Regions from separate parts of the Ensifer sp. 4252 genome, predicted to be linked through region 4. Evidence: riboswitches for the same ligand, from Rfam matches in the RefSeq annotation. Region 4 holds a riboswitch; each other region holds the start of a gene.

Region 1 (3,680 bases), on a different contig from region 4:
CGCGGGCGTGCCAGAGGCAAATGAGAAGGCCGCCGAGCGCCACCGGCAGGGCCAGCGCCACATCCGGCCAACGCACGCCCGAGAGATTGCCGAGCAGCCAGAACATGATGCCGCGGGCCTGCTCGGCATTGGCCGATTTGGTGACGATGAAGGAGGTGAGCGCGTTGAACAGCTGTGAGCCGGCGACCCCGGCAAGAATGATGGCACCGGTGCCGCGGCCTGCCCTGAGCGCCAAGAGGGAGACCAGCGCGAAGGCGAAGACCGCGCCGAAGAAGGCGCCGAGAGAAAGCGTCAGCATGCCGGCGCCGATACCGAGAATGGCGACGGCCACGGCGCCGGTCGATGCACCGGCGGAGATGCCGAGAATATAAGGATCGGCCAGAGCGTTCCGGAGCAATGCTTGCAGTACCACTCCGCAGAGCGAAAGCGCCGCCCCGCAGCAGGCAGCCACCACCGCACGGCTGAGGCGATAATTCCAGATGATGCCCTCGTCGATGGCATCGAGCGGGTATCCCGCGCCCCACAGGCGGTTGGCGACGGTCTTGCCGACGACGTCGAGCGGAATGGCGGTCTCGCCGATGGCGGCACCAAGGGCCAGCGCCAGGAAAAGCAGTGCGAGCGCCGTCAGGACGGCGCTCGTGCGGTTGATCGTTGGAGGTATTGACCTCACTTCGCCAGGCCGGCTTTTTCGACCGCGTCGGCCAGCACCTCGATGCCCTCGATCGTGCGGATCGTCGGGTTCATCGCCTGTGCGTCCATGATGACGATATGGTCGGCCTTGACCGCCGGCATCAGGCTGGTGACCGGGTCGGACTTCAGGAACTTCATCTTCAGTTCCCAGTCGTCGGCCGGGAAGCGGCGACGGTCCATCTTGCCGATCACGACGATCTTCGGATCGGCCTTGGCTATGGTCTCCCAGCCGATGGTCGGCCATTCCTCTTCGGTCGAGACGACATTCTTGATGCCGAGCGCCGACATGATGTAGCCGGGCGCGCCATTGGTGCCGGCGACATAGGGATCGATGTCCATCTCTGCGCTGGAGAACCAGAAGACCGCCGACAGCTTGCCATCGGCATTGGCGATCTTGCTGCGAGCGGCTTCTTCGCGCGCCTTCAGCTTGGCGATCAGCGCTTGCCCGCGGTCCTGCACGTCGAAGATTTCAGCGAGTTCGGTGACCTCCTGGTAGATCAGGTCCATCGAGAAGGCATTGTGGCGCACGCCATCGCCGCCGGCCGAATTGTCCTTGGCGGCGCAATCGGCAGGCGAGACATAGACGGGGATCGAGAGTTCGGCGAACTGCTTGGGTGTGGCGACGATGCCTTCCGGGCCGACATGCCACTGGAACTGTGCGGTTACCAGATCCGGCTTGGTGGCAACGACGCTTTCGAAGCTCGGGTCGTTGTCGGCAAGCCGCGGCACCTTGTTGTTGACGTCCTCGTAGCCATCGATGACCGGGCCGATCCACACGGCAGTGCCGACGACCTTGTCTGCGAGGCCAAGAAGATAAAGGATTTCCGTGGTGCTCTGACCGATCGAGGCGGTGCGCGTCGGCGCCGCCTTAAAGGTAACCTCCTGGCCGCAATTCTTTAAGGTCAGGGGGTAGCTCGTCGCGGCCGCGAGAGCGGTCGAGGGAGCGACGGTCAGAAGGAGGGACACGGAAACGGCCAGGGATGGGCAATGACGCCCGACGGCATTCAAAATGGCTTTCAAGGGAATTCTTTCTTCTCGTGAGCTGCGAAGGTCAGCCGAAGCGGCGACAGCTGGCCGGTCGAATTTCGGGAGACAAACGATCGCTGACGTCGAGAAGGACGGGAAAAGAGGGCGCAAAGCCGCCGGATATGCGGATCATGGACAACTCCTGTTCCGGGCAACCCCGCCCGTGACGCTGGATCTTCTGCTTGACGGCAGGTCTCCTGGCTCGCGGATCAAGCGCCTTCCACCTGCCTTCCCGCAACGCGCCTGGCGCAATCGCAGTGGCATGGCGCGCTGTCGCGCCACTTGGGTGTCCGGCATTCCGCTTACAGTTGCGGGGGCAGCCACGGTCTCGGTCCCTTTTGGGTCGTCCTCACCGTGTTCCCTATTAATCCCCGTCGAAGTCATCCTTCGGGGAACCGTCGGCGGTACCCTTAGTGTTCCGGTCCGCCTGGCGTCAAGCCGACAGGTGGCGGAAACAGTGATGGGCCGATCACCTTGGGGCGGCTTACCGTAAAGCGTGGCAAGGCCCCGCATTCGCCGAATTGTCGCGAAACCGTTCAAATTGTTTCATGCCGCTGTTAACTCGCTGACATGCGAACAGCCAAAGGTCCGGCACGCGAAATCCCGCTTTCGCAGGGCTCGAACCGGAGGCTTGTTTGGCCGAAATCCTCACCACGCTGTCCCGCCGTTCCTTTCTTCTGTCCGCCGGCGCTGCCGGTCTTGTGGCGTCCTCCGGTCTTGCAACGCCGTTCTATGCCCGAGGCTACGGCCGGCCGGAATTCATCCATGGTGTGCAGTCGGGCGATGTCGACACAAGCTCCGGCATGGTGTGGACACGGGTCGACAGTCCGTCACGAGTGACACTGGAGTACTCGACGACCGAGAGTTTTTCCAATCCGGTGCGTCTCGCCGATCTCACCGCGACACCGCAGACGGACTGTGCGGTGAAATGCGCGCTTGAGGATCTGCTGCCGGACCAGGACATCTTCTATCGCTTCACCGCGACCGACCTTTACGACGTCAACCGGGTGTCCGAACCTGTCATCGGCCGATTTCGCACCGCGCCGTTGCGCAAGCGCTCGATCCGCTTCGTCTGGTCCGGCGACACGGCCGGCCAGGGCTGGGGCATCGACGATGTCGGCATGAAGACCTATTCCACCATGCGCCTGCACGAACCGGACTTCTTCATTCATTCCGGCGACACGATCTATGCCGACAACCCCATTCCCGACGAGATACCCCTGCGCGACGGCGGCATCTGGAAGAACCGGGTGGTGACGCATGAGAAGTGCGATGTCGCGCGCACGCTCGAGGAATATCGCGGCCAATGGAAGTACAATCTGCTCGACAGCCACGTCCGTGACCTCAACGCGGTCTGCCCGACCTTCTATCAATGGGATGATCACGAGGTTCTGAACAATTGGTCGGCCTCGACGGACCTTCGCGACGACCCGCGTTATCCGGAAAAGGACGTTGCCGTCTATGCCGCCCGCGCCGCCCGGGCGTTTCACGAGATGACGCCGATCCGCATGCCGCCAACCCAGCCCGGCCGGATCTTCCGCAAGATCGCCTACGGTCCCCTGCTCGATGTCTTCTTCGTCGACCTCCGCTCCTATCGCGGGCCCAACCAGGGGGAGGGCGATGACGGCCTGTTCGGCTGGCGCCAGGCGGATTGGTTGAAGCGGGAGCTTGCCGCCTCGCGCGCGGTGTGGAAGGTGATCGCCTGCGACATGCCGATCGGTCTCGTCGTCTGGGACGACTATACCAACAGGCGTGGCTCGGACGCGATCGCCAATGGCGACAATGGTCTGCCGACCGGCCGCGAGACGGAATTTGCCGACCTGCTCCGCTTCATCAAGGATAACGCCATCGAGAACCTCGTCTGGCTGACGGCGGATGTGCATTACACGGCGGCGCACCACTACGACCCGTCGCGGGCGGCCTTCAAGGATTTCCTGCCGTTCTGGGAGTTCGTTTCCGGGCCA
Region 2 (3,680 bases), on a different contig from region 4:
CGAGTGCCGGGCGCACTTCCTCCCACCGCCGTGTCTTCAGGCCGCAATCCGGATTGACCCAGATCTGCGCCGGCGTCAGGCCATCGGTCGCCTTTTCGATCAAATGCACCATCTCGTCGACCGAGGGCACCCGCGGCGAGTGGATGTCGTAGACCCCGGGGCCGATCTCGTTCGGATAGGCCTGATCGGTAAAGGCACCGAGCAGTTCCATCTTCGAGCGCGAGGTCTCGATGGAGATGACATCGGCATCCATCGCCGCGATCGCTGCCATGATGTCGTTGAACTCCGAGTAGCACATGTGGGTGTGGATCTGGGTTTCGTCACCGACGCCCGAGGCGCTGATGCGGAAGCACTCCACAGCCCAGTCGAGATAGGCCTTTCGATCGGCCTGCCTAAGGGGAAGCCCTTCGCGCAACGCCGGTTCGTCGATCTGGATCACGGCGATGCCGGCCGCTTCCAGGTCCGTCACCTCGTCGCGCAGCGCCAGCGCGATCTGACGGCATACGATCGACCGGGGCAGGTCGTCGCGCACGAACGACCATTGCAGCATCGTCACCGGGCCGGTGAGCATGCCCTTCATCGGCCTGTCCGTCAGCGACTGCGCATAGGTTGCCCAATCCACCGTCATCGGGTTCGGCCGCGAGACATCGCCGAAGATGATTGGCGGGCGGACATAGCGCGAGCCGTAGCTCTGCACCCAGCCGCTTTGGGTGAAGGCATAGCCGGAAAGCTGCTCGCCGAAATACTGCACCATGTCGTTGCGTTCGAACTCGCCGTGCACCAGCACCTCGATACCGATCTCCTCCTGCCAGCGCACGGCCTTCTCGGTTTCCTGACGCAGATAGGCGAGGTAGTCGACATAGCTGAGCTCGCCCTTGGCATGCAGCGATCGTGCCTGGCGCACTTCGGGTGTCTGCGGGAAGGAGCCGATCGTCGTCGTCGGGAAGAGCGGCAGTGCCAGCCTTTCCTCCTGCAGCCGCCGACGTGTCGCAAAGCCCGATTGGCGGCGGCTGTCCGCTGCCGTCAGGTTCTTAAGGCGTCCGGCAACCAGCGGGTCGTGGACCTTGAGCGAGGTCAGCCGCGCCTCGGCGGCTGCGATCGACCTTGCAAAGACCTGCTCGGGATTGGCAAGACCGGGCTCGAAGGCGCGGGCAAGCAGGCTGAGCTCGTCCAGTTTCTGCAGGGCGAAGGCAAGCCAGGAGACGAGCTCCGGATCGAGCGCCTTTTCGAGATCGAGGTCGATTGGCACGTGCAACAGGGAGCACGACGGTGCAAGCTCGATACGGTCGCGGCCATGCGCCTCGATCAACGGCTGCAGCCGGCGGAAGAGACCGGCAAGATCGGTCCGCCACACATTGCGGCCATCGACGACGCCAAGCGACAATACTAGCTGCGCCGGAGCCGATTGAAGCAGGAGGTCGAGCTGCTGTGGTGCACGCACCAGATCGACATGCAGCCCGGCAACCGGCAGCGAAAGGGCCGTCGGCAGGTTGTCACCGATCGCGCCGAAATAGGTCGCCAGCATGATTTTCAGCTGCGGGATCTCTGAGGCGAACGTCTGGTAGGTCAGCGCCAGCGCCCGGCGTTCCCGCTCGTTGAGATCGAGCACCAGGCAGGGCTCGTCGATCTGCACCCATTCGACGCCGGCTTCCGCAAGCTCGCTCAGCAACTTCACATAAACAGGCAACAGCCGCTCGAGCAGATCGATCGTGTCGAACCCGCCGGCATGCGCCTTGCCGAGCTTCAGGAAGGTGACCGGGCCAAGGACGACAGGGCGGGTGGCATGCCCGAGCGTCTTGGCTTCCAGGAAGGCTTCAAGCGGCGCATTTCGCGTCAGCTCGAAACGCTGATCCTCCGTGAATTCCGGAACCATGTAGTGGTAGTTGGTGTCGAACCACTTGGTCATCTCCAGCGCCTGGTTGCCGCTGTCAGGCCCACCATGCGCACCGGATGCACAGGTCGCAGTCGTCGAACCGCGTGCCATGGCGAAATAGATGTCGAGATCGGCCGGACCACCCTTCCAACCATAGGCCGGCGGCACGGCGCCGACGAGCACGGATGTGTCGAGAACCTGATCGTAAAGCGAGAAGTCGTTCGATGGAATGATCTGGATTCCGCGCGCCTTTTGCGCGGCCCAGTTTTCCGCCCGCAGCTTGGCGGCGACGTCGAGCAGGTCCTGTCTGTCGATCTTGCCGGCCCAATAGCGCTCCAGCGCGAACTTCAGTTCACGATGGCTGCCAATACGTGGAAAGCCGAGATTGGCTGTCTTGATGGTCATTTCCTTACCCCGAAGGTTGTGGGCAAGGCTTTGAATGCGACGCATCCACGACCGAGATAGGCTCGATCGTCAAAGGCGACACATCGGACACCCCGCCCGTGGACGTTATCTATCGCGGCAGGTCTCCTGGCTTGCGGGTCAACACGAACCGTCCCGTCTTCCCGAGGCGTCTCCCTCAGTGACATCATTGGACGGCCGCTCGCCGCTTACAGTTGCGGGGGCAGCTCCGGCATAGGCGCCTTGCGGCGCCGCACCGAATTCCCTCTTAGCTCCGACCCGTCGTGAGACGAGCCGCAGAACCACGATTGCTCGACAATGCCCTGCAAAGGCGGGCAGGTCAATCGTATAAAGAAATGTATATGTCTTTATTTTCACTCATCTGCGATCGTAGGCCGTTCACAGTGGCAGGTCGCGGCATGGCATCACGACACGTTGTCTGCACTGGAACCACGCCGTCATCCGTTACCAGGGGCGACGGAGCGTTGCCGGGATCGGGATCTGTTACGCGCTGCCACGGAACGGCAATGTCGCCGGCGCGCGCCAGAATGCGCTCATTGTCACGCGTCAGGCCAATGTCTCTAAGCTGGAATTCGCTGAATGTATCGATGGTTGTCGTGACGTCGGCAGCTCTCCTGGCCAGTGTCCGGGCATGGCGGATGATCGATCGCAGTGCGCTAAGCATTGCTAACCCTTTCATTTCTGCGGTGATGTGTTCGCGAGAAAATTGAGGATTTTGGTGGTTTCGCGCAAAGCAGTTTCTCGCATGCTGCCATAAAGAATGCTTATCTCAGCGGATGAGCAAGATTCCCCCCATGAGCGCGGTGCGCGCCTTCGAGGCCGCCGCCCGGCACTTGAGCTTTACCCGTGCGGCGCAGGAGCTCGGCATGACCCAAGCGGCCGTCAGCTATCAGATCCGGCTACTGGAAGACCGCACGGGCACGCCGCTCTTCGTCAGTCTGCCGCGCGAAGTGCGATTGACGGCCGCCGGACGGCAGCTCGCGCCGAGGGTGACCGAGGCGCTCGACCTTTTGGGCACGGCCTTCTCAGAGATCGCCGACAAGACCGAACATCACCTGCACATCTCGGTGCTTCCGACCGTGGTCTCAAGCTGGCTCGGCTCAAGGCTCGCCTCGTTCCAGGCGGCCCATCCGAACATCAGCATTCGCGTGCACATGTCGACCGAGCTGATCGACTTCAAGCGCGATGCGATCGACCTCGTGGTGCGCAGCGGCAACGGCGACTGGCCGGGCCATGACGCGTTTCCGCTTTTCCCGATCGAATACCTGCCGGTCTGCACGCCGACATTCCTTGAAAAACACCAGCTCAAGCATCCTTCCGACGTTCTCAAGGTGAGGCGCTTCGGTAATGCAAGCTGGTGGCGGCGCTGGATGGTCGAAACCGG
Region 3 (3,680 bases), on a different contig from region 4:
TCCTGACGATGGCACGCTGGTGCCCTGGGGGCCGATCGCCTGCCTGCCTTTCGCCGCCGATGCGTCGCGGTCGGCACTGGCCGAGCTTGAGAGCTGCTGTCCCGACCTCCTCAGCGAAGGCCGGTTTCCCGGCGGGTTCAATCCGAGTCTGCCCGGTGCAGGGCGTGAGGGTTGGGTCGACGACCGCGTGGTCGGGCTTGACCAAGGGCTTGTCGTGATGATGATCGAGAACGCCAGAAACGGTTTCGTCTGGGAGCTGACGCGCGGCATTCCGGCCATCCGGCGTGGATTGCAGCGGGCGGATTTTCGCGGCGGCTGGCTTGCGACCAAGGAGACGGCATGAGGTTGGGCCACGAGCGGCAGGAGGTGCGCTTGGCGAAAGACGAGGCGCTGCGCCGAAGCACCCTTGGCGTCCTTGCGCGCCTGCAGTCGTCGTTCCCCGAAGTCGGCTTTTCGCTCGAGGCTACCGGCGACGATTTTCTTTCCGAGGCGCGGTTCTGGGCGGAGGACGGCGGCGGGCTAGAAGCCGGCCTTGCCTATCAGGATCGTTTTGCCGAGGGCATGGACGACAAGATCCGGGCCGCCCATCTGATCGCCTTCTACAGCAACCAGCTCGCCCTGGCGCTTGGCAGCCTCTACCTCGGTGCAGGAATCGTGGCAGCCGTTCGCGGCCTTCGCTTCGAAGAATTTTCAAGGGTGTATGGCGAGCGGGTGGTGGAGGCCAAGCGGTTTCATTTCAGCCTAGCCTTGCCCGCAGCCGGAGATGATACCCCAGCGGATGCGGACGCCTTCGGTGAAACCTTCGCTGCGCACCTGGCGCCGATCGTCGCCACGTTGAAACGCCGCACCGGCTTGTCCTCGGGCGCGCAATGGCGGCTTGCGGCGGATTCGCTTGCCGGCGGCTTCCTGGAGATCGGCCGCGCGCTCGGCGACGAGGAGACCGGGATGGCGAGGGCGCTGGCGATCGTCACGCGCGCGGGCACGCCGCTCTTCTCCGACAGGCTCTGTTACGAAAACATCACCGTCGAGATCGGCGACAGTGCCGGCCATCGGCCGCTGTCGCGGGTCTATCGCCTGCGCGGCGGCTGCTGTCTCTACTATCGAACTCAAGGCGGCAGCTACTGCGATAGCTGCGTGCTGCTGGCGCCGGACGAACGTCGAGAACGATTGCAGGTGCATCTGCTGGCATCGCAGACCGGCTGAGGGCATTAAACGACAGAGCCCCTGATATCGGCGATATCAGGGGCTCTGGTTTGATCATGATGTCTGGCCGGCCTGTTACGCCTTAGCGAAACGGTCGTTGATGAAGCCCGCCACCACGCCGAGGACGATCCAGAAGGCGAGCGTGGTGGCAAGGGCTGCCACGGCGAATTCGGCGCCGAGCACGGGCGGGACATTGCTGGAGATGTCCGACGGCTGCGGCGCGCCATAGACATGGGGTGCCGCGATCAGCACGAGGCCGATGATCTTGGCGACGATCTCTCCCCGCAGGACCACGAGATAGAGGCCGACGGCCGAAAGCGCCACAGTTGCCAGCCACCAGACCTGGCGATCTCCCAGCTCGGCGGCCGGGAAGCCCGGCAGTTCCGGCGGCAGACCGATTGCCGGCAGCATGTGCACGGCAAGCCAGCCGCAGGCGCCCCAGAGCGCGCCGTTTCGGAGCGTGATCGGGTAACCGATGACGAGGCTGACGCCGGCCAAAAGCAGCGCGAAGCCGGAGCCGGTGACCAGATTGGCGATCAGCGTGCCGGAGAAGCGGCTCATGCCGAACATGATGCCGCCTTCCTCGTGTTCGCCCTCATGGGCGTAGGCGGGGGTGATCGGCGACAGGGCGTCGAGCAGGGCGCCGATCGGCGAAACCGCCTTCAGCGACGAATGCTGGTCGTGGTTGGCTGCGGCCGGATCGGCCGATCCGGGCTGTACGGCGGCAGGCTGTTCGCCGGCTGCCGGCGCTTCGCCTTCGAATTCTTCGGCATGCAGGATCAGCGGTACGACACGCAGTTCCTGGGCGCCGGTCATGAAGACACCGGCAATCAATCCAGCCACGATCGCGGCCAGAAGCGTTCTGACAATCATTTTCGATGTCCCTCGATATCGGCGCGCCATGCATCATCTGGCGGGCAGCGCCGTGTCCCATTGGCAAATTTGCGAACGGCTCCATCCGGCAGATCTTCAGTCTGCGTCAGACGTAAGCAAACGCGTCCGGCTGTCTGCCGGAAGCGTTTCTGTCCGCAGTTATGTCGATGCGGAACGCATGCAGCGTCCCTGAGCATCGCTTAGTGGCAGGGGAAGCCGTAGGAGTGGCGGGTGTCGTGCGCGGTGTCATGCAGCACGGCCGAGTTCGCCAGGCCTGCGCCAAAGACGAGGAAGCCGCCGATGAGGAGCGCGATGATACCTGCGGTCAGACGATCGCTGAGGGAGAGCGGAATGCTCGAAACTGTTGAAGTAGCCATGACAACCTCCGTGATGGCATCGGGATGTTTCCCGGTTTGGGCCCTATGCCCGCATCGACTGGCAGGTTTCCTGGCTCAGGACGTCGGGTGAGATCACCCTGGATTTGCCTCGCCTTCCCAGAGCCAAGGTCCGCCCTCTCGCGGTCTCGTCTCCAGTGGCTTTTTCCGGATCGCTCCGGAACGGCGCATTCACGTCGCTCTACAGTCGCGGGGTCGGCCGTGATTTGAATGCCCAGTATGGGTCCATCCGTCACGTTCCCGTTTACTCCCGAAACGCGTTCGCGTTGCGGGAACCAATCGATCCATGATGATTAGGATCGCACCCCGGAGATGTCAATTAGACTTGCGCCGCCGCCCGGTCCATCCGCGACAAAATCACGAAGGATCATGCGTTTATAGGCTTCGACGATCTGGTCGCCCTCAGCGCGGTCGACGGAGACCGCAAGCCGCATGGTGCAATCGCCGAGATGCATGATCAAAAAGGCGGCGCTGTCGATCGTCTCCCGTGGTGTGTCGGGTGCAAAGCGCACCCAGACGTCGGCAAGAAGCCGGCCGCCGGCCCGGCTTTGCAGAAGGTCGATCTCACGCAGCGCCTTGTCGGCCTGCATCGCCGACCAGATGTCGCGCATCACCGGCTCGGCCAGGAACATATCGTAATAGATGTCGAACAGCACGGAAAAGGCGTCGCGCAGTTCCGCGATCGACGTCACCTTGGCAAGCTCGGCCTGGATGCACTCGCTGCAGACGGCATTGTAGCGCTCGGCCAGCGTGCGCACGATCGCGGCCTTGTCGGGAAAGTACTGGTAGAGCGAGCCGATCGAAATTCCAGCCTTTTCAGCGACTTCGCTCATGCGCATGGCGTCACTGCCCTTCTCCTGGATGATCGCCGTCGCGCAGGCAAGGATTTGCTCGACGCGGTCGCGGCTGCGCTTCTGGCTCGGCGTACGGCGCAGCGCGGTCTCGTCGTCGGCGGGAACCGCGGCAGGGCTTATTTCTGGAATCATGAGTGATGCTCACATTTTGACTTGACTCTTAAAATACGAGGATTTATCACATTTGCAAATGTGAGAGATGCTCATGTTTGTGAATGAACCTCAGGAGGAAGCGATGACGGACAAACTCACACTGGTTTTGGGCGGTACCGGCAAGACGGGGCGGCGGGTCGCTGCCCGCCTTGAGGAGCGTGGCGTTGCGGTGCGCATCGGCGCCCGTTCGGCGTCGCCTTCC
Region 4 (3,680 bases):
ATAGCCGAGCGGCAGCCCGGCGATGAGGGCGCACAGATAAGGCACGATCAGGCACAGCACCAATACCGACAGGGCAAAGAGGATCTGCTTGGGCCCATCCGTGCTCAGGCCGCGAACGAACTGCGGGCCGACGCCGTAGCCGACGGCAAACAGGAACAGAAGGAACAAGGTCGACTTCAGGTCGCCCGAAACCTGGATCCCCAGCTGTCCGATGACGACACCCGCCAGAAGCGTGGCGGTGACGTTTCCAAGGTTGAACCCGGCGATCTTGATAGGACCGATCAGGAAACCGATGCCGAGCGCAAGAAAGACGGCGACGGCAGGATAGGTGCGGAGTGTCTCAACGAAAAAATCTATTGGATTCACTGTCATCCCCTTCAGAAAGCTGGTTTGCCATTACTCGCATTCGGGACTTACGCGGACAGGCTGGATACTACGTCGCATGAGAAATTGTGTCGTCGGCGCCCGAAATATGGGCGATGCCGGCGTAAGTCGCTGTGCATCTGCTGAATGGCGCGATCACTTCCTTCGAAAGCACATCACCGATTGTGCCTCTCTTCAAGTACGTAACAGTAACGGATGGCGTTACCGGCTGGCGCCTCGGTGCTTTGGAAGGGCTTTCCCCCGGCGTGCCGAGACAGGGGAAACCAATCGCCCCCAGTTCGATACAAGGACCTTTCCGGCGCCTCCGGTGCCGTGGCGATTGATCATTCGGGCGGTGGCGGCTGGCGGGACCGCGCTATGCGGAAACGCCTTCCAGCGTCATGATCCGCGTCCTCGCGCAGCGTTCGCGGATCGCCTTGAGGCGTTGATACTCCGGCGAGTTGTACCACTCGAGCAAGGAGTGCATTTCCGGGAACTCGACAATGACGAGCCGATGCGGCTCCCAGTCGCCTTCGAGCACCCGGGTCGCGCCACCGCGGCCCAAATATCGGCCGCCATAACGCGCTTCCGTTGCCGGCACCTCCCGTATGTATTCTTCAAAAGCCGCGGCATCCGTGACCTCGACATCCGCAATCAGATAGGCAGCCATGGCAGATCTCCTTTCCACACCGGCACCATCGAAGAATACGCCCGTTGGCAGTTCCGGGCGAGTTCGCCAGCCAACTCGGCCGACAAAGGGAGGCCTTTGCCTCCCCTTCGTTTCGGGCCATTTTTTTGTTGAATGATGTAATGTTATTTCGTAACGATTGCGCATGATGAAAAGCCGCATGTTGATATGCCTCGGCCGACCTGTCCCGGCGGTTGTCACCTCCGCCGAAGTGTGCGACGAAGGCGGTGATGGTGCTGCAACCGCGACAATGCGGAAGCGGCTGAAAAGGGAACACGGAGCGGACGACCCTGATGGGGCCGAAACCGTGGCTGCCCCCGCAACTGTGAGCGGAAAGCGCATTCACACCATGTCACTGGCGTTCAGCCGGGAAGACGTGGATGCGCCGCGACCCGCGAGCCAGGAGACCTGCCATCGAACCGATCAACCACAACGGACGGGGTGTTCCGATGGAAAAGAACTGGTTTTTGCGCGACGGCCATCCGTCATCATGCCGCTTTGCCACATTCTCTCCGGACCAATCCGGCGGAGAAGAGATATGGCCAACCCGGTTTCCCGGCAGCACAAGATAACGGTCTGCACCGATTGCCGTTTCACCGGCGGCCCCTGCCGTCCGGGCGCGGATCTCATCCAGCGGTTGAACCGCAGCATTGCCGCACTCGGCGAGCCGCTCGACCGGGATTTCTCCATTGCCGGAACGGTCTGTATGGCGGCCTGCACGAGGCCCTGCACCATCGCTTTCCAGGCAACGGGGAAGGCGACCTACCTGTTCGGCGACATCTCGCCCGAGGAGGATATCGATGATCTTGTTTCTTTCGCCACGGCCTATGCCAAGCGAAACGACGGCATGACGCGGGCGGCCGAGCGGCCGCGCGGGCTCAACGGCAAGACGCTGGCGCGCATACCGGCAGCGCTGTTGGTCTCCGAAGACATCGGCGGGCTTTTCCAATGATGGCGCGGGGAGGGATAAGCCAATGAGCTGCACCGCGACAGGCGCCGGCCTTCGGGTCCGCGCCCTGGATTGGGGTCCGCGCCCGGATCTGCGGCTGGTCCGCGAGGTCGACTTTGCCATTACGCCCGGCAGCCGGCTTGCCATTCTCGGTCCGAACGGCGCCGGCAAGACATCGCTGCTGCGCTGCCTCTATCGCTCGGCCCAGCCGACGGCAGGCACGATCGAGGTCGATGGGGTCGACATCTGGGCGATGACGGCGCGCGAGGCGGCCAAGATCATTGCCGTCGTGCTGCAGGAAATGCCGAGCGATTTTCCCTTCAGCGTGCGCGACGTGGTGATGATGGGCCGCATACCCCGGCGGGAAGGCGTGAGCGGCTGGACGGCGAGGGATCGCGAGACGGTGGCGCATGCGCTCGAGCATCTCGATCTCACTCACCTTGCCGGACGGCAATTCTCCACACTTTCGGGTGGCGAGAAGCAGCGGGTGCTGATTGCCCGGGCGCTGGCCCAGCAGCCGCGCATCATCATCCTGGACGAGCCGACCAACCATCTCGACATCCGCCATCAGCTCGAAATTCTCGAGCTGCTGCAGACGCTGCAGCTGACGATCGTCACCACGCTGCACGACATCAACCTGGCCGCGGAATTCGCGACCGACGTGGCGATCCTGACGGAGGGTCGCATGACGGCCTTTGGTTCGCCCGAAGACGTGCTCAACCCGCAAGCGCTTTCCGCCGCCTTCGGCGTCACCGCCACAGCCCATAGCAACGCCGTTGCCAGCGGCGCGCGCTTTTCCTTTTCACTCGCTCGACAGGGATCGATGCCATCATGAAGACCCTATTTGCCAGTTCCGCCCTTCTGCTTCTCACGCTTGGCGCCGCGCCGGCGCTTGCCTATCCCGTGACGGTCAAGAGCTGCAACCGCGAGGTGACCTTCGAGGCGGCGCCCAAGCGGGCCGTTTCCAACGACGTCAACCTCACCGAAATGATGCTGGCCCTTAAGCTGCAGGACCGCATGGTCGGCTATACCGGCGTTTCCGGCTGGAAGACGCTGGACGAAAAGCTGCGCGAGGGCGTCAAGGCGCTGCCGGAGCTTTCGGAAAAGTATCCGACCAAGGAAGTGCTGCTCAATGCCGACGCCGACTTCTACTTCGCCGGCTGGAACTACGGCATGAAGGTCGGCGGCGAGGTGACGCCGGAAACGCTCGAGCCCTTCAAGATCAACGTCTACGAGCTGACCGAATCCTGCATCCACGTCATGGCCAAGGGCAAGCCTGTCATGGACGACATGTTCGCCGATCTCCTCAATCTCGGCCGCATCTTCGGCGTCGAGGACCGGGCGCAGGCGCTCGTCGACGGCTATCGCCGCGATCTCGACAAGATCACCACAGGCATCGGCGGCATCGAGCGCCCGACCCGTGTCTTCGTCTATGATTCCGGCGAGGAGAAGCCGTTCACATCAGGCCGGTTCGGCATTCCGACGGCGATGATTGAGGCGGCCGGCGGCGTCAACGTCATGGACGGTGTGGAGAAGAGCTGGACCGAGATTTCCTGGGAGCCGGTGATCGACAAGAACCCCGAGGTGGTGGTGATCGTCAACTATGGCGAGGTGACCGCCGAGCAGAAGATCGCCTTCATGAAGAGCAACCCGGCCTTCAAGAACATCGACGCCGTCAAG

The links. A riboswitch is a leader RNA that binds a small molecule or an ion and turns the genes downstream of it on or off. The one in region 4 is predicted to bind cobalamin.
Region 1: another riboswitch for cobalamin. It lies ahead of ABIE33_RS07675 (ABC transporter substrate-binding protein); the one in region 4 lies ahead of ABIE33_RS25300 (DUF1636 family protein).
Region 2: another riboswitch for cobalamin. It lies ahead of metE (5-methyltetrahydropteroyltriglutamate--homocysteine S-methyltransferase); the one in region 4 lies ahead of ABIE33_RS25300 (DUF1636 family protein).
Region 3: another riboswitch for cobalamin. It lies ahead of ABIE33_RS11175 (CbtB domain-containing protein); the one in region 4 lies ahead of ABIE33_RS25300 (DUF1636 family protein).

The regions. Positions count from the first base shown of each region.
Region 1 is NZ_JBNDIU010000002.1:156,564-160,243, reverse strand. Features, by position in the region: gene ABIE33_RS07680 (FecCD family ABC transporter permease) at 1-670, opposite strand, end outside; gene ABIE33_RS07675 (ABC transporter substrate-binding protein) at 667-1,668, opposite strand; cobalamin riboswitch at 1,887-2,131, opposite strand; gene ABIE33_RS07670 (alkaline phosphatase D family protein) at 2,352-3,680, shown strand, end outside.
Region 2 is NZ_JBNDIU010000005.1:146,653-150,332, forward strand. Features, by position in the region: gene metE (5-methyltetrahydropteroyltriglutamate--homocysteine S-methyltransferase) at 1-2,278, opposite strand, end outside; cobalamin riboswitch at 2,378-2,597, opposite strand; gene ABIE33_RS13850 (hypothetical protein) at 2,616-2,960, opposite strand; gene ABIE33_RS13855 (LysR substrate-binding domain-containing protein) at 3,091-3,680, shown strand, end outside.
Region 3 is NZ_JBNDIU010000004.1:18,192-21,871, forward strand. Features, by position in the region: gene ABIE33_RS11160 (glucoamylase family protein) at 1-343, shown strand, start outside; gene ABIE33_RS11165 ((2Fe-2S)-binding protein) at 340-1,203, shown strand; gene ABIE33_RS11170 (CbtA family protein) at 1,279-2,076, opposite strand; gene ABIE33_RS11175 (CbtB domain-containing protein) at 2,277-2,453, opposite strand; cobalamin riboswitch at 2,497-2,766, opposite strand; gene ABIE33_RS11180 (TetR family transcriptional regulator) at 2,765-3,457, opposite strand; gene ABIE33_RS11185 (NAD(P)H-binding protein) at 3,561-3,680, shown strand, end outside.
Region 4 is NZ_JBNDIU010000017.1:24,605-28,284, forward strand. Features, by position in the region: gene aspT (aspartate-alanine antiporter) at 1-366, opposite strand, end outside; gene ABIE33_RS25295 (DUF1330 domain-containing protein) at 740-1,033, opposite strand; cobalamin riboswitch at 1,266-1,481, shown strand; gene ABIE33_RS25300 (DUF1636 family protein) at 1,590-2,003, shown strand; gene ABIE33_RS25305 (ABC transporter ATP-binding protein) at 2,026-2,835, shown strand; gene ABIE33_RS25310 (ABC transporter substrate-binding protein) at 2,832-3,680, shown strand, end outside.